Regions from separate parts of the Paenibacillus sp. 2KB_20 genome, predicted to be linked through region 1. Evidence: riboswitches for the same ligand, from Rfam matches in the RefSeq annotation. Region 1 holds a riboswitch; the other holds the start of a gene.
The links. Region 1 has a riboswitch for ZMP and ZTP ahead of rpiB (ribose 5-phosphate isomerase B). Riboswitches for the same ligand answer to the same signal wherever they lie in the genome.
Positions count from the first base shown of each region.

Region 2: linked by a shared signal. The riboswitch ahead of AB4124_RS21835 (bifunctional 5,10-methylenetetrahydrofolate dehydrogenase/5,10-methenyltetrahydrofolate cyclohydrolase) and the one ahead of rpiB (ribose 5-phosphate isomerase B) in region 1 are both predicted to bind ZMP and ZTP.

Region 1 is NZ_JBFRHH010000004.1:130,515-137,858, reverse strand. Features, by position in the region: gene AB4124_RS12830 (L-threonylcarbamoyladenylate synthase) at 1-87, shown strand, start outside; gene AB4124_RS12825 (manganese efflux pump MntP family protein) at 169-732, shown strand; gene AB4124_RS12820 (low molecular weight protein arginine phosphatase) at 787-1,374, shown strand; ZMP/ZTP riboswitch at 1,465-1,546, shown strand; gene rpiB (ribose 5-phosphate isomerase B) at 1,661-2,125, shown strand; gene AB4124_RS12810 (TIGR01440 family protein) at 2,210-2,794, shown strand; gene glyA (serine hydroxymethyltransferase) at 2,885-4,135, shown strand; gene upp (uracil phosphoribosyltransferase) at 4,480-5,109, shown strand; gene wecB (non-hydrolyzing UDP-N-acetylglucosamine 2-epimerase) at 5,169-6,326, shown strand; gene AB4124_RS12790 (AtpZ/AtpI family protein) at 6,502-6,732, shown strand; gene AB4124_RS12785 (ATP synthase subunit I) at 6,729-7,106, shown strand; gene atpB (F0F1 ATP synthase subunit A) at 7,142-7,344, shown strand, end outside.
Region 2 is NZ_JBFRHH010000007.1:620,644-627,987, reverse strand. Features, by position in the region: gene AB4124_RS21845 (glycoside hydrolase family 32 protein) at 1-1,236, opposite strand, end outside; gene AB4124_RS21840 (LacI family DNA-binding transcriptional regulator) at 1,417-2,409, opposite strand; gene AB4124_RS21835 (bifunctional 5,10-methylenetetrahydrofolate dehydrogenase/5,10-methenyltetrahydrofolate cyclohydrolase) at 2,725-3,573, opposite strand; ZMP/ZTP riboswitch at 3,639-3,718, opposite strand; gene AB4124_RS21830 (YolD-like family protein) at 3,827-4,078, opposite strand; gene AB4124_RS21825 (GTP-binding protein) at 4,554-5,762, opposite strand; gene AB4124_RS21820 (hypothetical protein) at 5,996-6,286, opposite strand; gene AB4124_RS21815 (DUF1801 domain-containing protein) at 6,525-6,863, shown strand; gene AB4124_RS21810 (ArsR/SmtB family transcription factor) at 6,888-7,205, shown strand; gene AB4124_RS21805 (SRPBCC family protein) at 7,239-7,344, shown strand, end outside.

The sequences.
Region 1 (7,344 bases):
GAAGCGTGCCCGGAGCAAGGCCTCGGGGCAGCCGTCATGAACCGGCTGTTGAAGGCCGCGGGACACCACATCATCGATGTGAATTGAGCTGCTGAATGAACGCTTTTGGCATCATTTACCCCTTGTCCGCATATGGTGTACAAGACCATGGGACTTGGGGGAATGGGCATGCTGGAGGCGTCTGTCCAATCGGGACAGCTTGCGGCGATTCTGCTGATGGCGGTTGCACTCGGGCTAGACGCATTTTCGCTTGGAATCGGAGTCGGAATGAGAAGCGGTATGCGCTTAGGCCATATGCTGGGCATCAGTTTCATGATCGCGTTGTTTCATATGTTGATGCCGCTGCTGGGCTTATTTGCCGGCCGCTATGTAGGCATGTTACTGGGTCACGTCACAGGGCTTGCGGCCGGCGGACTGCTGCTTCTTCTCGGCGGGCATATGATGTATAACGCCTGGCGGGGCGGAGAAGGACAGCGAATACATCCTACCGCATTTTTAGGCATGCTGCTGTTTTCGCTTAGCGTCAGCATCGATTCCTTCTCGGTAGGCGTTTCACTCGGGATGTTTGTGGATGATGTACTGTTGATCGTGATCTCCTTCGGGATCGTGGGCGGTTTGCTGTCCATTCTCGGTTTGCTGCTTGGCCGTCAGGTAAGCAATAAACTGGGGGAGTACGGTGAAATGCTGGGTGGGCTCATTTTGGTTATATTTGGTGTCATGTTTATCTTTTGACGTTATATTTGTTACAATAACCCCAAAGAACCTACTAACGGGAGGAACGGGACCGTGAAAAATATACTGTTTGTCTGCACGGGAAATACCTGCCGCAGTCCAATGGCTGAAGGCATGCTGCGCAAGCTTGCCAAACAACGGGGCATCCCGCTGGAAACGAAGTCCGCCGGTGTCTCGGCCGTGGATGGAATGCCGGTGTCCCATCATGCGGAGTCCATACTACGAGACCAGGATATCCAAGAACGCTTGGTGTCCAAACCATTGACTGCGAATCTGGTGGAGTGGTCAGACTTGATCCTGACGTTGACCCAGTCGCATAAGCAGTATGCTATAAGGCAGTTCCCGCACGCCGCAGACAAGATGCATACGCTGAAAGAGTTTGTTGAGGATGACCGACAGGTGCTGGATGATCTGCGAGAGCAGGATAGTCTGTATGCGGCGCTTGAGCTGGCCAGATCGCTGGGCCGCGACGTCAGCGACCGTGACCGGGAGCGTCTGATCGAGCTGCGCCAGCGCATTCCGAGCTTCGATATCTCCGATCCTTTTGGAGGCTCGCGGGAGGAATATGAAGCGACGGCTGCAGAGATTCGGACGGCGTTGTTCCGTCTCTTGGACAAGCTGGAGACGGATCGGCATAACTAAGCCTTGCTTTGAACAATATGAAGCCTACCATTGGGCTAAAAAGCCACTTGCCTTTCACATGGTATTGCTTTAAGATGAAGTTGAAAAACAATGATCCGGTGTAACTGGCGACGAAGTGGATGAAACCACGATGGAGCATCGGAATATACGGCCGGTCGCCTGGGCAAAGAGCAATTGGAGCACAATACGTGCGCCGACTGCTCTTTTTTCGTCTTTTGCGCCCGATTTGGGTTATAATGAAACAAGCTAAAGCGCAAAAGCGAACATACGAGGGGGTTTTTCATAGATGAAAATTGCATTGGGTACGGATCATGCCGGCATTCGTCTGAAAGAGGAGATCGTGGAAGTCATTCGGGGTCTTGGACACGAGGTGGAGGATCTGGGCTGCGGCTGTTCCGATTCCGTGGATTATCCCGATTATGCCCTTCCTGTGTGCGAGAAGGTAGTCTCGGGTGAAGCGGATCGCGGCATTCTGATCTGCGGTACGGGGATCGGCATGAGCATTGCGGCCAACAAGGTGCCGGGCATTCGCTGCGCGTTGACACATGATGTGTTCTCGGCCAAAGCAACGAGAGAGCATAACGACAGCAACGTGATTGCGCTGGGTGAGCGTGTCGTCGGTCCCGGACTTGCTGCTGAAATCGTCAGCGCATGGCTGACAACGGATTTCAGTCATGGCGAGCGCCATATCGGCCGTGTGAACAAGATCAAGGCCATCGAGGAGCGTTACCTGAAGAATGAGTCGCGATAAGTGAACGCGTAATTTACGGCTGCGGCTATCGTGATATGGGAATGAAGCATCTTCTGTGAAAAAAATCATCGGGAGGACTGTGACATGACGGATATCTCCAAGGTTTCCTTGAACGAACAGACAGCGCGTATGGTCCGCGAACTGGCCGAAGCGGCCGTGTTAGGACCCGGTAAAGTGCTGGTCATCGGAGCCAGCACCAGTGAAGTGGTCGGACGCCGGATCGGCACAGGCGGCGCTCTTGAAACGGCGCAGCAGCTCCTTCAGGGCATTGCCGAGGTTCAAGCGGAATTCGGTTTCGCGGTGGCTTATCAATGCTGTGAGCATCTGAACCGTGCGCTTGTCATGGAACGCGAGCTGCTCGAGCGGCTGGGCTTGACGGAAGTGGCGGCTGTTCCCATTCCGGGAGCGGGAGGGTCGATGGCCTCCGCGGCTTACCGCAGCATGAAGGAGCCTTGTCTTGCGGAATCGATTGAAGCACATGCCGGAGTTGATATCGGCGAGACGCTGATCGGCATGCATTTGCGGCGAGTGGCGGTTCCGTTCAGACATACCGAGCGTTATATCGGCGAGGCGCGCGTAACCGCGGCTTATACCCGTCCGAAGCTGATTGGCGGAGAACGTGCGGTGTATCGGCTCGAGCAGAGGGATGATTCCACACTATGCGATTGATTCAAATGAGAACTCGCTTTTTTAATTATGACAACTTGTAGTATTGACTTTGCAAGAAAAAATAACGATTGATTATGGGAGGATATGAACATGATGGAACATTTGCGGAAGAGTGACCCGGCTGTATTGGAAGCGATGGATTTGGAGCTGAAGCGTCAGCGCAGCAACATTGAGCTGATTGCCTCTGAGAATATTGTTAGCGAAGCGGTTATGGAAGCAATGGGGACGGTGCTGACGAATAAATATGCGGAAGGCTACCCTGGCAAACGCTATTACGGTGGCTGTGAGCGTGTGGATATCGTGGAAGACATCGCCCGTGACCGCGCCAAAGAACTGTTCGGAGCCGAGCATGCCAACGTTCAGCCGCACTCCGGTGCCCAAGCGAACATGGCGGTATATTTGGCAGCCCTGAAGCCTGGAGATACCGTGCTCGGCATGAACCTGGCTCATGGCGGCCATTTGACTCACGGAAGCCCGGTTAACGCTTCCGGACTTCTGTACAACTTTGTTGCCTACGGCGTGCAAGAAGATACGTTCCTGATCGATTACGACGAAGTTCGCAAAGCGGCATTCAAGCATCGCCCTCGTCTGATCGTAGCGGGCGCAAGTGCCTATCCTCGCATCATTGATTTTGAACGGCTTGCTGCCATCGCGAACGACGTTGGCGCGTTGTTCATGGTTGATATGGCTCATATTGCCGGTCTTGTTGCGGCAGGTCTTCATCCGAATCCGGTTCCGCATGCCCATTTTGTAACGACAACGACGCATAAGACGCTTCGCGGACCTCGCGGCGGTATGATTCTGTGCAAAAAAGCTTGGGCGCAAGCGATCGACAAAGCGGTATTCCCCGGCTCCCAAGGCGGCCCGCTCATGCATGTTATTGCTTCCAAGGCCGTTGCGCTTGGCGAAGCATTGGATCCGTCCTTCAAGACGTATGCAGAGAATGTCGTGAAGAACGCGAAAGTGCTGGCAGATACTCTGATCGAGGAAGGCTTGAATATCGTATCCGGCGGAACCGATAACCACCTGATGCTGGTGGATACCCGCAATCTGGACATCACCGGTAAAGACGCGGAGAAAGTTCTGGACTCCATCGGGATTACCGTGAACAAGAATGCCATCCCGTTTGATCCAACCAGCCCGTTCGTAACGAGCGGTATCCGTATCGGTACCCCTGCGGTTACTTCCCGCGGTATGGATGAGCAGGCGATGGTGAAAATCGCGAAAATTATTGCCATGACATTGAAGCAGCCGAAAGACGAGGCAACGCTTGAAAACGCAGGTCGTTTGGTGGCTGAGCTTACAGATCAATACCCTCTCTATGCTGAAATGAAATATTAATCACAGTCTCCTCCGCAGAAGAAGCCTATGATAAGAGGACCCCGCCTGATGCAGGTGGGGTCCTTTTAGGAGCTATAAACATTCTGGCCAGATTGCTATGCTCTCATTTTCCCAGTCAGGTAGCTTCGCGGTTAGCATCAATATAGGCGAAAATGGAAAACCTAGGTTCAGGGCAGAAGGAGATCCGGTTTAGTTATAAGGTCAAAAACTCATGGAATAAAACATGACCCGTGCAGGTGTCAATTGACTAGAGGGAATGATATAATAGACAGGATTTATGGAGCTCACAAATATTTTACGCCCATATTGAAATAACATTTGTACTCAAACCGGAGGGACCAGACATGGGAAAATTGGTGATTTGTGATCACCCGTTGATTCAACACAAACTTACATTTATCCGCGATATGCGGACTAACACAAAAGACTTTCGCGAATTGGTAGACGAAGTCGCGACTTTGATGGCTTATGAAATTACGCGGGAGGTTTCTCTTGAATCCATATCCGTGCAGACGCCGGTAGCTGAAACCCAAGGCAAAGTCATTTCCGGCCGCATGCTCGGCTTGATTCCGATCCTGCGCGCCGGTCTAGGCATGCTGGATGGAGTTGTCAAGCTGCTTCCTGCAGCAAAGGTAGGGCATGTCGGATTGTTCCGTGACCCCGAAACGCTTCAGCCTGTTGAATATTATACGAAGCTTCCAACGGACGTTACGGAACGGGAATTGATCGTCATTGATCCGATGCTCGCGACAGGCGGATCCGCCATCGCTGCTATCGACGTGCTGAAGAAACGCGGCTGTACCCAGATCAAGATGATGAACCTCGTGGCTGCACCGGAAGGTGTGAAGGCTGTCCATGATGCCCATCCGGATGTGGACATTTATGTTGCTGCTCTCGATGAGGGCCTTAACGACCATGGCTACATCGTACCGGGCCTTGGGGATGCAGGGGATCGGCTGTACGGCACGAAATAAGTGCCAGTCATTCGTACGTCTTGAATATTTGAAAACAAGCAAAGAGGGGTATTTCAAACATGTCAAAAGTGAAAGTGATGACGATATTTGGGGTCCGCCCCGAAGCAATCAAGATGGCGCCGCTTATTCTGGAGCTTCAACGTCACCCCGAGCATATTGAATCGGTCGTTTGTGTTACTGCGCAGCATCGGCAAATGCTGGATCAGGTGCTGGATGTGTTCAAGATTGTTCCCGACTATGATTTGGATGTCATGAAGGACCGTCAGACGCTCAACGAGATCACCGTGCGCGTTCTGGAGGGTCTTGAGCCTGTTCTTCGTGAGGCTAAACCGGATATCGTGCTGGTGCACGGCGATACGCTGACAACGTTCCTGGCCAGCTATGCAGCCTTTCTGCAGCAGATTCAGGTTGGCCATGTAGAGGCGGGTCTGCGGACATGGAACAAGCTGAATCCTTATCCGGAGGAGATGAACCGTCAGTTGACCGGTGTGCTTGCTGATCTTCACTTTGCGCCGACGAACTGGTCCGCCGAGAATCTCCGCAAGGAGAACAAGCCGGAATCCCGCATTTATGTTACGGGTAACACGGCTACGGACGTGTTCCAGTACACGGTGCGTGAAGGTTATACCCATCCGGTTCTGGACTGGGCGAAGGGCAAACGCTTGATCCTGATGACGGCACATCGCCGCGAATCCCAAGGGGAGCCGCATCGTCAAATATTTGAAGCGGTAAAGCGCATTGCCGATGAATTTGAGGATATCGCCATCGTATATCCTGTACATCCGAGCCCTGCCGTTAAAGAGCCGGCTCATCGCATTCTGGGAGATCACCCGCGCATCAAGCTGATTGATCCGCTGGATGTTGTGGATATGAACAATATCTACACCCATACGCATTTCATTATTACGGATTCCGGCGGCATGCAAGAGGAAGCTCCGTCATTCGGCGTGCCGACCCTGGTGCTTCGGGATACGACCGAACGTCCGGAGGGCATTGAGGCCGGTACCCTGGAGCTGGTAGGCACCCAGGAGGAGAATGTGTATGAACGGATTAAGGTTCTTCTGACTGATCAGGAGCTCTACGACAAGATGAGCAAAGCGGCTAATCCGTATGGTGATGGACAAGCTTCACAGCGAATTGTCAATGCGATTCTGCACCATTTCGGCATCCGAAAAGAGCGTCCTGAAGAATTTCACAGAATGTTCACAAAGGTATAGTTTACCGTATTCTGATGGGCAAGGAGACAGCATACAGTTGAACTGTACGGTTACCGCGGCGTTTTGTGCAATTTAGACTGCTCAAAACGCCGATTTTACACGGTAAATCCATCAAATCGATTCATTGACAAACTCTTGTAATATTCAGTAAAATGAGTTGGGATTAGAGGTTCATATGAAAAATCCGAAAAGTCAAGATAACCCTTGGTTGATAGCGCTATACATTAGCGGGGCTGGCGGTTTGCTTGCCGCTTACATTCTCATCGGTTTTTTTACCGGGCGATGGCTCATGAATCATTTGGACGGGCCCAGAGTGTGGCTTGCCATTGGTACGCTTTCGGGGCTCTTTGTAGGGATTTTGAATATCGCTCTTCTCATTAAAAAGTTTTTGGGGGCGCAGGCGTGAATGATTTGACTTCCATTGTGAACGCTGTATTTAGAGTATCATTACTCTTATTGTCTGCCTTGTTTCTCGGATGGGCTCTCTATCCGGAATTTCGCCCGACTTTTATGGGGTTGATCATGGGCATGGCGGCGGGATTGTTTAATGTACGCTTCCTCTCCATGAAAGTGCAGCAGCTGGCGCAATTGGCTGTCGATCCGGAACCGAAAAAGTACAACTTCGGCTTTATTACGAGATTGTGCATCGGATTTCTGATTGTTATCTTCGCCGCTAAACTCGAGCAGGTATCACTCGGCGGTGCAATTGCCGGTCTGTTCATACCCCAATTGTTGACCATTCCTGTCAGCATTGTGTTCAGTTTGAGAAACAATCATTGATCAGCGCTAACTTGGAAAGGGGTGAAAACAATTTTATGCATGATTCACCGATTATCAAACTTGGCGGATTGAATATTGATCTTTCAGCGGTACTAATGCTGTTCGTCACCTGTTTGGTGGTGTTCGTATTATGTCGACTGGCTGTACGTAATTTATCCGTCGAAAACCCTTCCAAACTGCAAAACTTCATGGAATGGGTAGTGGAATTTGTGCAAGGCGTCGTAGCGAGTGCTATGGA
Region 2 (7,344 bases), on a different contig from region 1:
TGAGCGATCTAGCGTAACCTTTTGCCTGACGGCGTCATACCAGATGACGGTCCGCTCCGTTTCGCCAGCTCGAAATTCAATGCCAACAACGTCCGCTTCGATCCCATGAAACTCGCATGTCATCTCGAATACGGTTCCCTCAACCCCTGCATAACTCTTCACTTCGCTGTAAAGCGTATCCGCTGCTTCCATAGCTGTCGTCTCACGAAGAAGTTCCAACTCGGGGACAGGCAGCTGAATCAGCTTACCCTCACGGAACGAGAGCGTACGTGGAAGCGTCAAACAATGCGCCCAGCCATGCGAGTCGGTTGGATAGACGACCTCCGGCAAGCCCATCCAGCCTACCATGATGCGCCGGTCTTTCTCATCCACCATGGTCTGTGGTGCGTAGAAATCAAAACCTCTGTCCAGTTCGTAAAAGGAGCCGTGTTCAAACTCCAGCGTCCCCCGATCCAGTGGCTTGCCCGCGATGTAGCCAGATTGGTAAACGTTCCGGAATTCGTCGCCTTGCGGACTCAGCCCCTGCGGCGAAAACAGCAGCACGCCCTGTCCTTCCAGTTCAAAATAATCGGGGCATTCCCACATATAGCCGAAATGTTCAAGACGGGTCTGGATTTCCCCTTTGCATGACCAATCCAGCAAATCCGGTGATTCATACACGACAGCCGTTCCTGTTTGATCGTCCCTTTGGGCGCCGATGACGAACCGGAACAGGTCTTCGTCTTTCCATACCTTCGGATCCCGGAAATGCTCGGTATATCCGTCCGGCACACGGTCAATCAGCGGCTTATCGAGCTTCGTGATGGTGCCAACACGGTCCATCACGGCCATGCATTGATAAGAATGCCTGTTCCATTCCTCATCCCGGGTATTCCCGGTATACATCAGATACAGTTTGTCGTCTTTCACGATCCCGCTTCCCGAATAAGCGCCATATGCATCATGCGAGTACCCGGGCTCAATGGCGATGCCTTTGTTTTGCCAGTGCACCAAGTCCGTGGAGGAGGTATGGTACCAGTATTTCAGGCCGTGAAACGTGCCCAGAGGAAACCATTGATAAAACAAGTGGTATTTCCCGTTATAATAAGAAAATCCGTTGGGGTCATTCAGCAAGCCCATCATGGGCTGTACGTGAAACCTCTGCCTCCATTCGCTTCGTTTTGCTTGCTCCTTCAAGGAGGCAATCTCTTCAGGAGAGGCCTGATCCAGGCGTCGGTATCTCCGTTCTCTGTCCATGTCTCTTCTCCTTGTATATAGGCTTTCTCAAAAAAACAAACGGATCATGCTATGCGTGAACATCAGCCTAACCCATTTATAACGGAACCGGTTCCAATCAGGGTTAAAAATAATGAACTCAGCTCCAATACCAAGCAAAAGTAGTATTGGAACCGGTTCCTTTTTTTCAGTATAAAATACCTATTTTAGATTGTCAACGCTTTCCCGATGAATCATATCGCAATTCATGACCGTCAGGAAATCCACAGGCTCGTCGTTGACCAGCTTTATGATATGCTGAGCGGCGAGGTGGCCCGCTTGGGAATATCCATATTTAACCGTTGTCAATCCGGGATGAATTACCTCGGTAACGTCGTATCCGCCAAATCCGGTAACGGAGAGTTCGTTGGGGATCTGGATGCCCTTCATATGAGCCGCTTTCATAACGCCTAACGCGATGTTGTCGGTAGCGCAGACCATTGCAGTTGGCAGCGTTCGGTTCAACTCAAAAATGGACAATGCGGTCTTTACACCATCCGACATCTTAAACCCACTCTCATAGAGAACCGCCTCCACCTCGTCATACTCGCTTAACGCCTTCAGAAACCCTTCCTTCCGCTGAACTCCGACAGCAACGTCTTTTTCCGTCACGCCGATATAAGATATATGACGGTGTCCCATGGACAGCACATATCGGCCCATGTCATAACCTGCGGCATAGTCGTTATATATCATGCTGTGGACATCCTTATGCTGTTGTCCGAGCAGGATGACGGGGATGCCGATCTCTTTAATCGCTGCAAGATGCGTTTCCGTCACCTGAGTGGCGAATAAAATAATGCCAGATATTTTTTGTCTGGCGAGATCATACAGCGCTTCAATCTCCCTGGATAAGTCCTGGCTCGCATTAATAATGAGAAGCTGATAACCGTGTTTCCTTAATTCTTCATCCATGCCGGCAACGGTCTGCGATGCTGAGAATGAATCCAGACGCGGCACAATGGTGCCGATCATGCTGGTTTTTTTCGCTTTCAAGCTCTGTGCAAACGAATTCGGAATATAACCGGTTTCCTGAATGACCAGCTCTATCTTACGGCGTGTTGCATTACTGACAGAACCTCCGTTTAAGAAACGGGAGACCGTGCTTTTGGCAACTCCGGCTTTTTTGGCAATATCTGCAATCGTGTTCTTCATTCGGTGCTCCCGGGAGCCGCTTGCGGCGCTGCAACGAACAGATTATCCTCCACAGCTCCTTGCTCCGCCACACAACTGGAAATGAGTTGTTTGTGCATGAATCTCTCCCCTTCGATTTTGCTTTTTCCTAACTATACCATGACGTCCAGGGATCCGTGAAATGCAGACTCCACCCCGAGCATTTGATGGGCAATACTTTTCTGCGTTCCAGACTCTAGCGAGGAACGAAGCGATTCAAAGGGGGATTCTCCATGCAAATCCCCTTTCGGGACGCGCAAATGGACCGTGCCTTATCCCGTTTTTACATGGTTACTGTTAACCTTGCACGGTTCGCTCAGCCGATTCAACGGTATGCTTCAGCAATGTAGCAATCGTAACGGGGCCTACACCGGCAGGTACCGGTGTAATCGCGGATGCCACCTTCGCGCAGGCTTCATAATCGCAGTCGCCGATATTGCCTGGATTATAGCCGGCATCCAATACGACGGCTCCCGGCTTGATCCAGTCCCCTTGAATGAAATTAGGCTTGCCTACGGCCGCAACCACGATATCTCCCTGGGACACAATCTCCCCAAGGTTCTTCGTTCTCGAGTGGCAGATCGTAACGGTAGCATTGCGATTAAGCAGCATCATCGATACCGGCTTACCCAGAATCGGACTGCGTCCGACCACCACGGCATGCTTCCCTTCGATCGGCAGATCATAATAATCCATAATCGCAATAATCGCAGCAGGCGTACAAGACGGATAATCGGCAAAACCAAACGCATTCTGCGAGAAACCGAGCGTGGTTACTCCATCCACGTCTTTTTTAATGTCAATGGCATCAAAGGCTGCCCGTTCATCGATATGATGCGGTACCGGATGCTGCAGCAGAATACCGTGGACATTCGGATCCTCGTTCAGCTCTTGGATCGCGGCAATCAGCTCCTCGGTCGTTGTCGATGTCTCCAGTACCACTTTTTTGGATATGATGCCAAGCCGCTCGCAAGCACTTCCCTTCATCCGCACATAGGTCGCCGAAGCAGGATCATCGCCAACCAGAATCGTTGCCAGACAAGGCGTTACCCCCTGCAACTTCAATTCCTGTACCTTTACAGCCAGCTTGGCCTTGATATCGTCGGATACCTTTTTTCCATCTAAAATTACGGGTTCCTTACTCATACTAATCCGCTCCTTCGCCATTGTATTAAAAAACATAAAGAGGCAAGGCGACTGATCGTCTCCTTACCTCTTGCCCAGGCGTACGGCATATGATCCTATGTGCTCCCTCTTGGTACCCCAAGCTACGCCAGTAACACATAGATAACTTTTTTTAATATACCACGACTTTGGACATCGCGCTACCGGGTATGAAGCCGACCGCTTTAAATCACAATCTCTTTGATTCATTTGCGGGAAGCACACATGATTCTGATTAGTCTCTCGGATAATTCACTTCCATAATGTCCATAAAAGGAACCTTCGTAATAACGCCATTCTGTTTCATATGTACCTTCCCTGTTCGGGAGTCCATTTGATCGATTTGCCCGCGGACCGCCTCTTCCCTTCCCCAGACCGTCAGCACGATAACCGATTCCTCCTGGTAAGCTTCGGTAAGCTGATTTCCGAGTTCTTCCAGTACAAACTCATCTCTAGTGGGTCTCTTTGGAACCTTTGCTTTTGCCATTACCTTGTCCTCCTGATTGATGTTGCTCATGCGTCAGCATTACATTCTGAAATACGTTAAAGCTATCATCGAAACATGAATTGGGAATCTTCTTCCTATTCTTCCTATTATACAACAAATACAAAACAGGTGCTCTGGACTTGATAGGTATAAGTTCTGGACAGATAAATAGATTGACCACATCATTAAATGATTTTTTAAAACCCGGTCCTTCTGAAGGGCGCTTTCTAAACAGGGTAATAACTTTTCCTGCAATTGAGTTTTTAAATGATGAATTTCTGCATATTCCCCTGCTTCTTTCGTATTCTTCTTTTGAACTTTTCCATGACAAAAATCCCCTTAAGTAAACTGTAGCGCTCTTCTTCAGCACTGTCTACGCAAAGGGGATTATATTCTAGAAAACCTGTAAAGCCCTCAAGTGGCTCTTTATCCATTCGTAATTATTACGATTAATTTTAATCAAAAAAATATAACCTTACAGTGATAGCTCTTCGATGGCCATCCATGGCAGCGGATTGTTAAACGTCGACCAATCCAGCTGCATTTCCTGATCGGTCAACAGACAATCGTCCAGCTCCTGCTCGATTAGTGACTGTTCCATCCCAATCCCGATCATCACGAGCTCGGTCATCCGATCCCCCCAGACGGCATCCCATTTTCGCTGCACATCCGGCTCACTCAGAATCAGCTCCTGCTGTTCCTGTTCGGTTAAAGCAGCCACCCAATATCCAGCTGGCCCGAACTGAATCGAAGGACCCGCTTGACTTAGACTTGCCGCAACATCCTCAAGCACTGCCAGCCAAGCGATCCCTTTCGCGCGTACGACCTCTTCCGGCCAATAACTCATGAATGCTGCCAGCCGTTCCGGATGAAACGGTCTTCTTCTCCGATAAACAAAAGAGCTGATGCCGTATTCATCCGTTTCCGGTACATGCTCTTCCTTCTGAAGCTCCTGAATCCAGCCGGGGGACTGACTGGCTTTCTCAAAATCGAATAAACCGGTATTCAGAATTTCTGCAGGAGCGACTTGTCCTTTCACGGTACGTATGATTTTGGCGCTTGGCTGAAGCTTATGAAGTATGCCTTCCACCTTGGCCAATTCGTCATCGCTTACCAGATCACATTTGTTCAACAGCAGCACATCACACGTCTCAACCTGGTCGATCAACAGATCCACGACTTCCCGTGTATCCTCTTCGCCAAGCGCTTCCTTCCGATCGAGCAGGCTTTGGCCCGAAGAGAAGTCTTTCCAGAATCGGTTCGCGTCTACAACCGTCACCATGCAATCCAGCCGGGCTAGGTCGGACAGCTGTACACCGGATACCTCATCTGGATAAACAAAGGTCTGCGCAACAGGCACGGGCTCGCTAATCCCCGTCGATTCAATCAGGATATAGTCAAAACGGTTTTCTTGTGCCAGCTTCTGAACTTCCTGCACCAAATCTTCCCGGAGGGTGCAGCAGATGCAGCCATTGGACATTTCGACCAGCTTCTCATCCGTTCGGGACAGGCTCCCTTCCCCTCGAACCAAATCCGCGTCAATATTCACTTCGCTCATGTCGTTCACAATGACCGCAACCTTCAATCCATCACGATTATGAAGCACATGATTCAGCACGGTCGTTTTGCCTGATCCGAGGTAACCGCTGAGTACTGTAACTGGAATCTTATTGTTGTTATTCATCTACTGAACTTCCTCCATTCCTTAATCGTAATAATTACGATTTATACGGTATGATATTATATCTCCTTCAGCGAATTGTCAATCCTTCCGTGCAGAAAATGATCCGGCCAGCAAAATAAACCTCCGGCACTTAGGTACCGGAGGTTTATTTCCTCACCATTTAACTTATCTTGGTAGCCCATTTTCTTATGGTCAAGTGTCACTAATCGTTTGTATACATAATATGAATTATCTCAAGACGAAAAGGAGAAATTCGATGAATCAACAAAACTATAACCTTCAAGAAACTCAACAAAGAGAACCTCAGCCTTATCATCATCATCATGGTCATGGTCACGGTCATGAGCATCACCCCCATTTTCATCCATATAGTTCTCCATCAGGCCATCATATGATCCATCATCATCACCATCACCACTATCACCATCACTATCAAATGAGGAGAGAAGAAGAGTAGTATTAAAAATTAATAACGAAAAACGCAAGGCGAGAAGATCTACGCCACGGTTGCATGTAGCGTTCATGCAGCCGTGCGTGTCATTCTCGCCTTTTCTATGCTTACATAGCATTACGGTAAAACTATCATGTGATGCTCAACATACGGTTAAACTACTCTCGAATTGTATTGTCAAATTACGTTCAGTTACTAACCCTTTGAGGAAAGGCAAGATTCATTTCCGAATATTCCTTTACAAGAATATTCTCATCATGGTATATTGTAACCAATCGTTGGTTAATATTCACAAATTAGGAGGGCAAGATATGAGCCAAGAAGTAATTTCGTTCATCGAAAACCTTAGTCTGCCTTGGCAAGTAGACGTCAGCAAAAAGCTTCGACACATGGTCCAAGAAGCAATTCCGGAAGTAGAAGAACGAATTCAGTACAAAAAGCCACATTTTCTAAAGAACGGACAATATGCAGCTGTGATTTCACCATCAAAAGATGCAATCGCCTTTATGATCATGAACACAACAAATCTAGAAGTCCCCAAAAATTTCGATGGTCCACCCGAACGAAAATGGCTTAAAATTCGAGAAGATGATACTCCAGACTATGAGCTGCTAGCAGAACTTTTAGTTCAAGCATCGAGTTCGTTGTAATAACAAGATCGGGGGTAAGGTCATATGAAACAGACAACTTTGAACGCACTAGCCGAACCTAACCGATTGCAGATAGTCGAACTATTACGAGACGGTCCCTTAACTGTCAGTCAGGTTGCTGATCGCCTTAAAATCCGGCAGCCGCAGACTTCCAAACATTTAAAGATATTGCATGAAGCAGGATTGGTAGAAGTTCAGGCAGAGGCTAATCGACGGATATATAGACTACGACCTGAACCGCTACAAGAGATGGACGAATGGTTGGAATCGTTCCGCGGTATTTGGGAACAGCGCTTAGATCAACTTGAGGATTATTTAGACAAATTACAAAAGAAAGGGTAGCAGCCGCAACCTTTCATATTAGGAGGAATTCAAATGACCGAGCAAAGCAAAAGTGGCTTACTTCTAACCCGTGTTTTCAATGCCCCTCGAGAACTGGTTTTTAAAGTTTGGACGGATCCAGAACACTTCGGTAAATGGT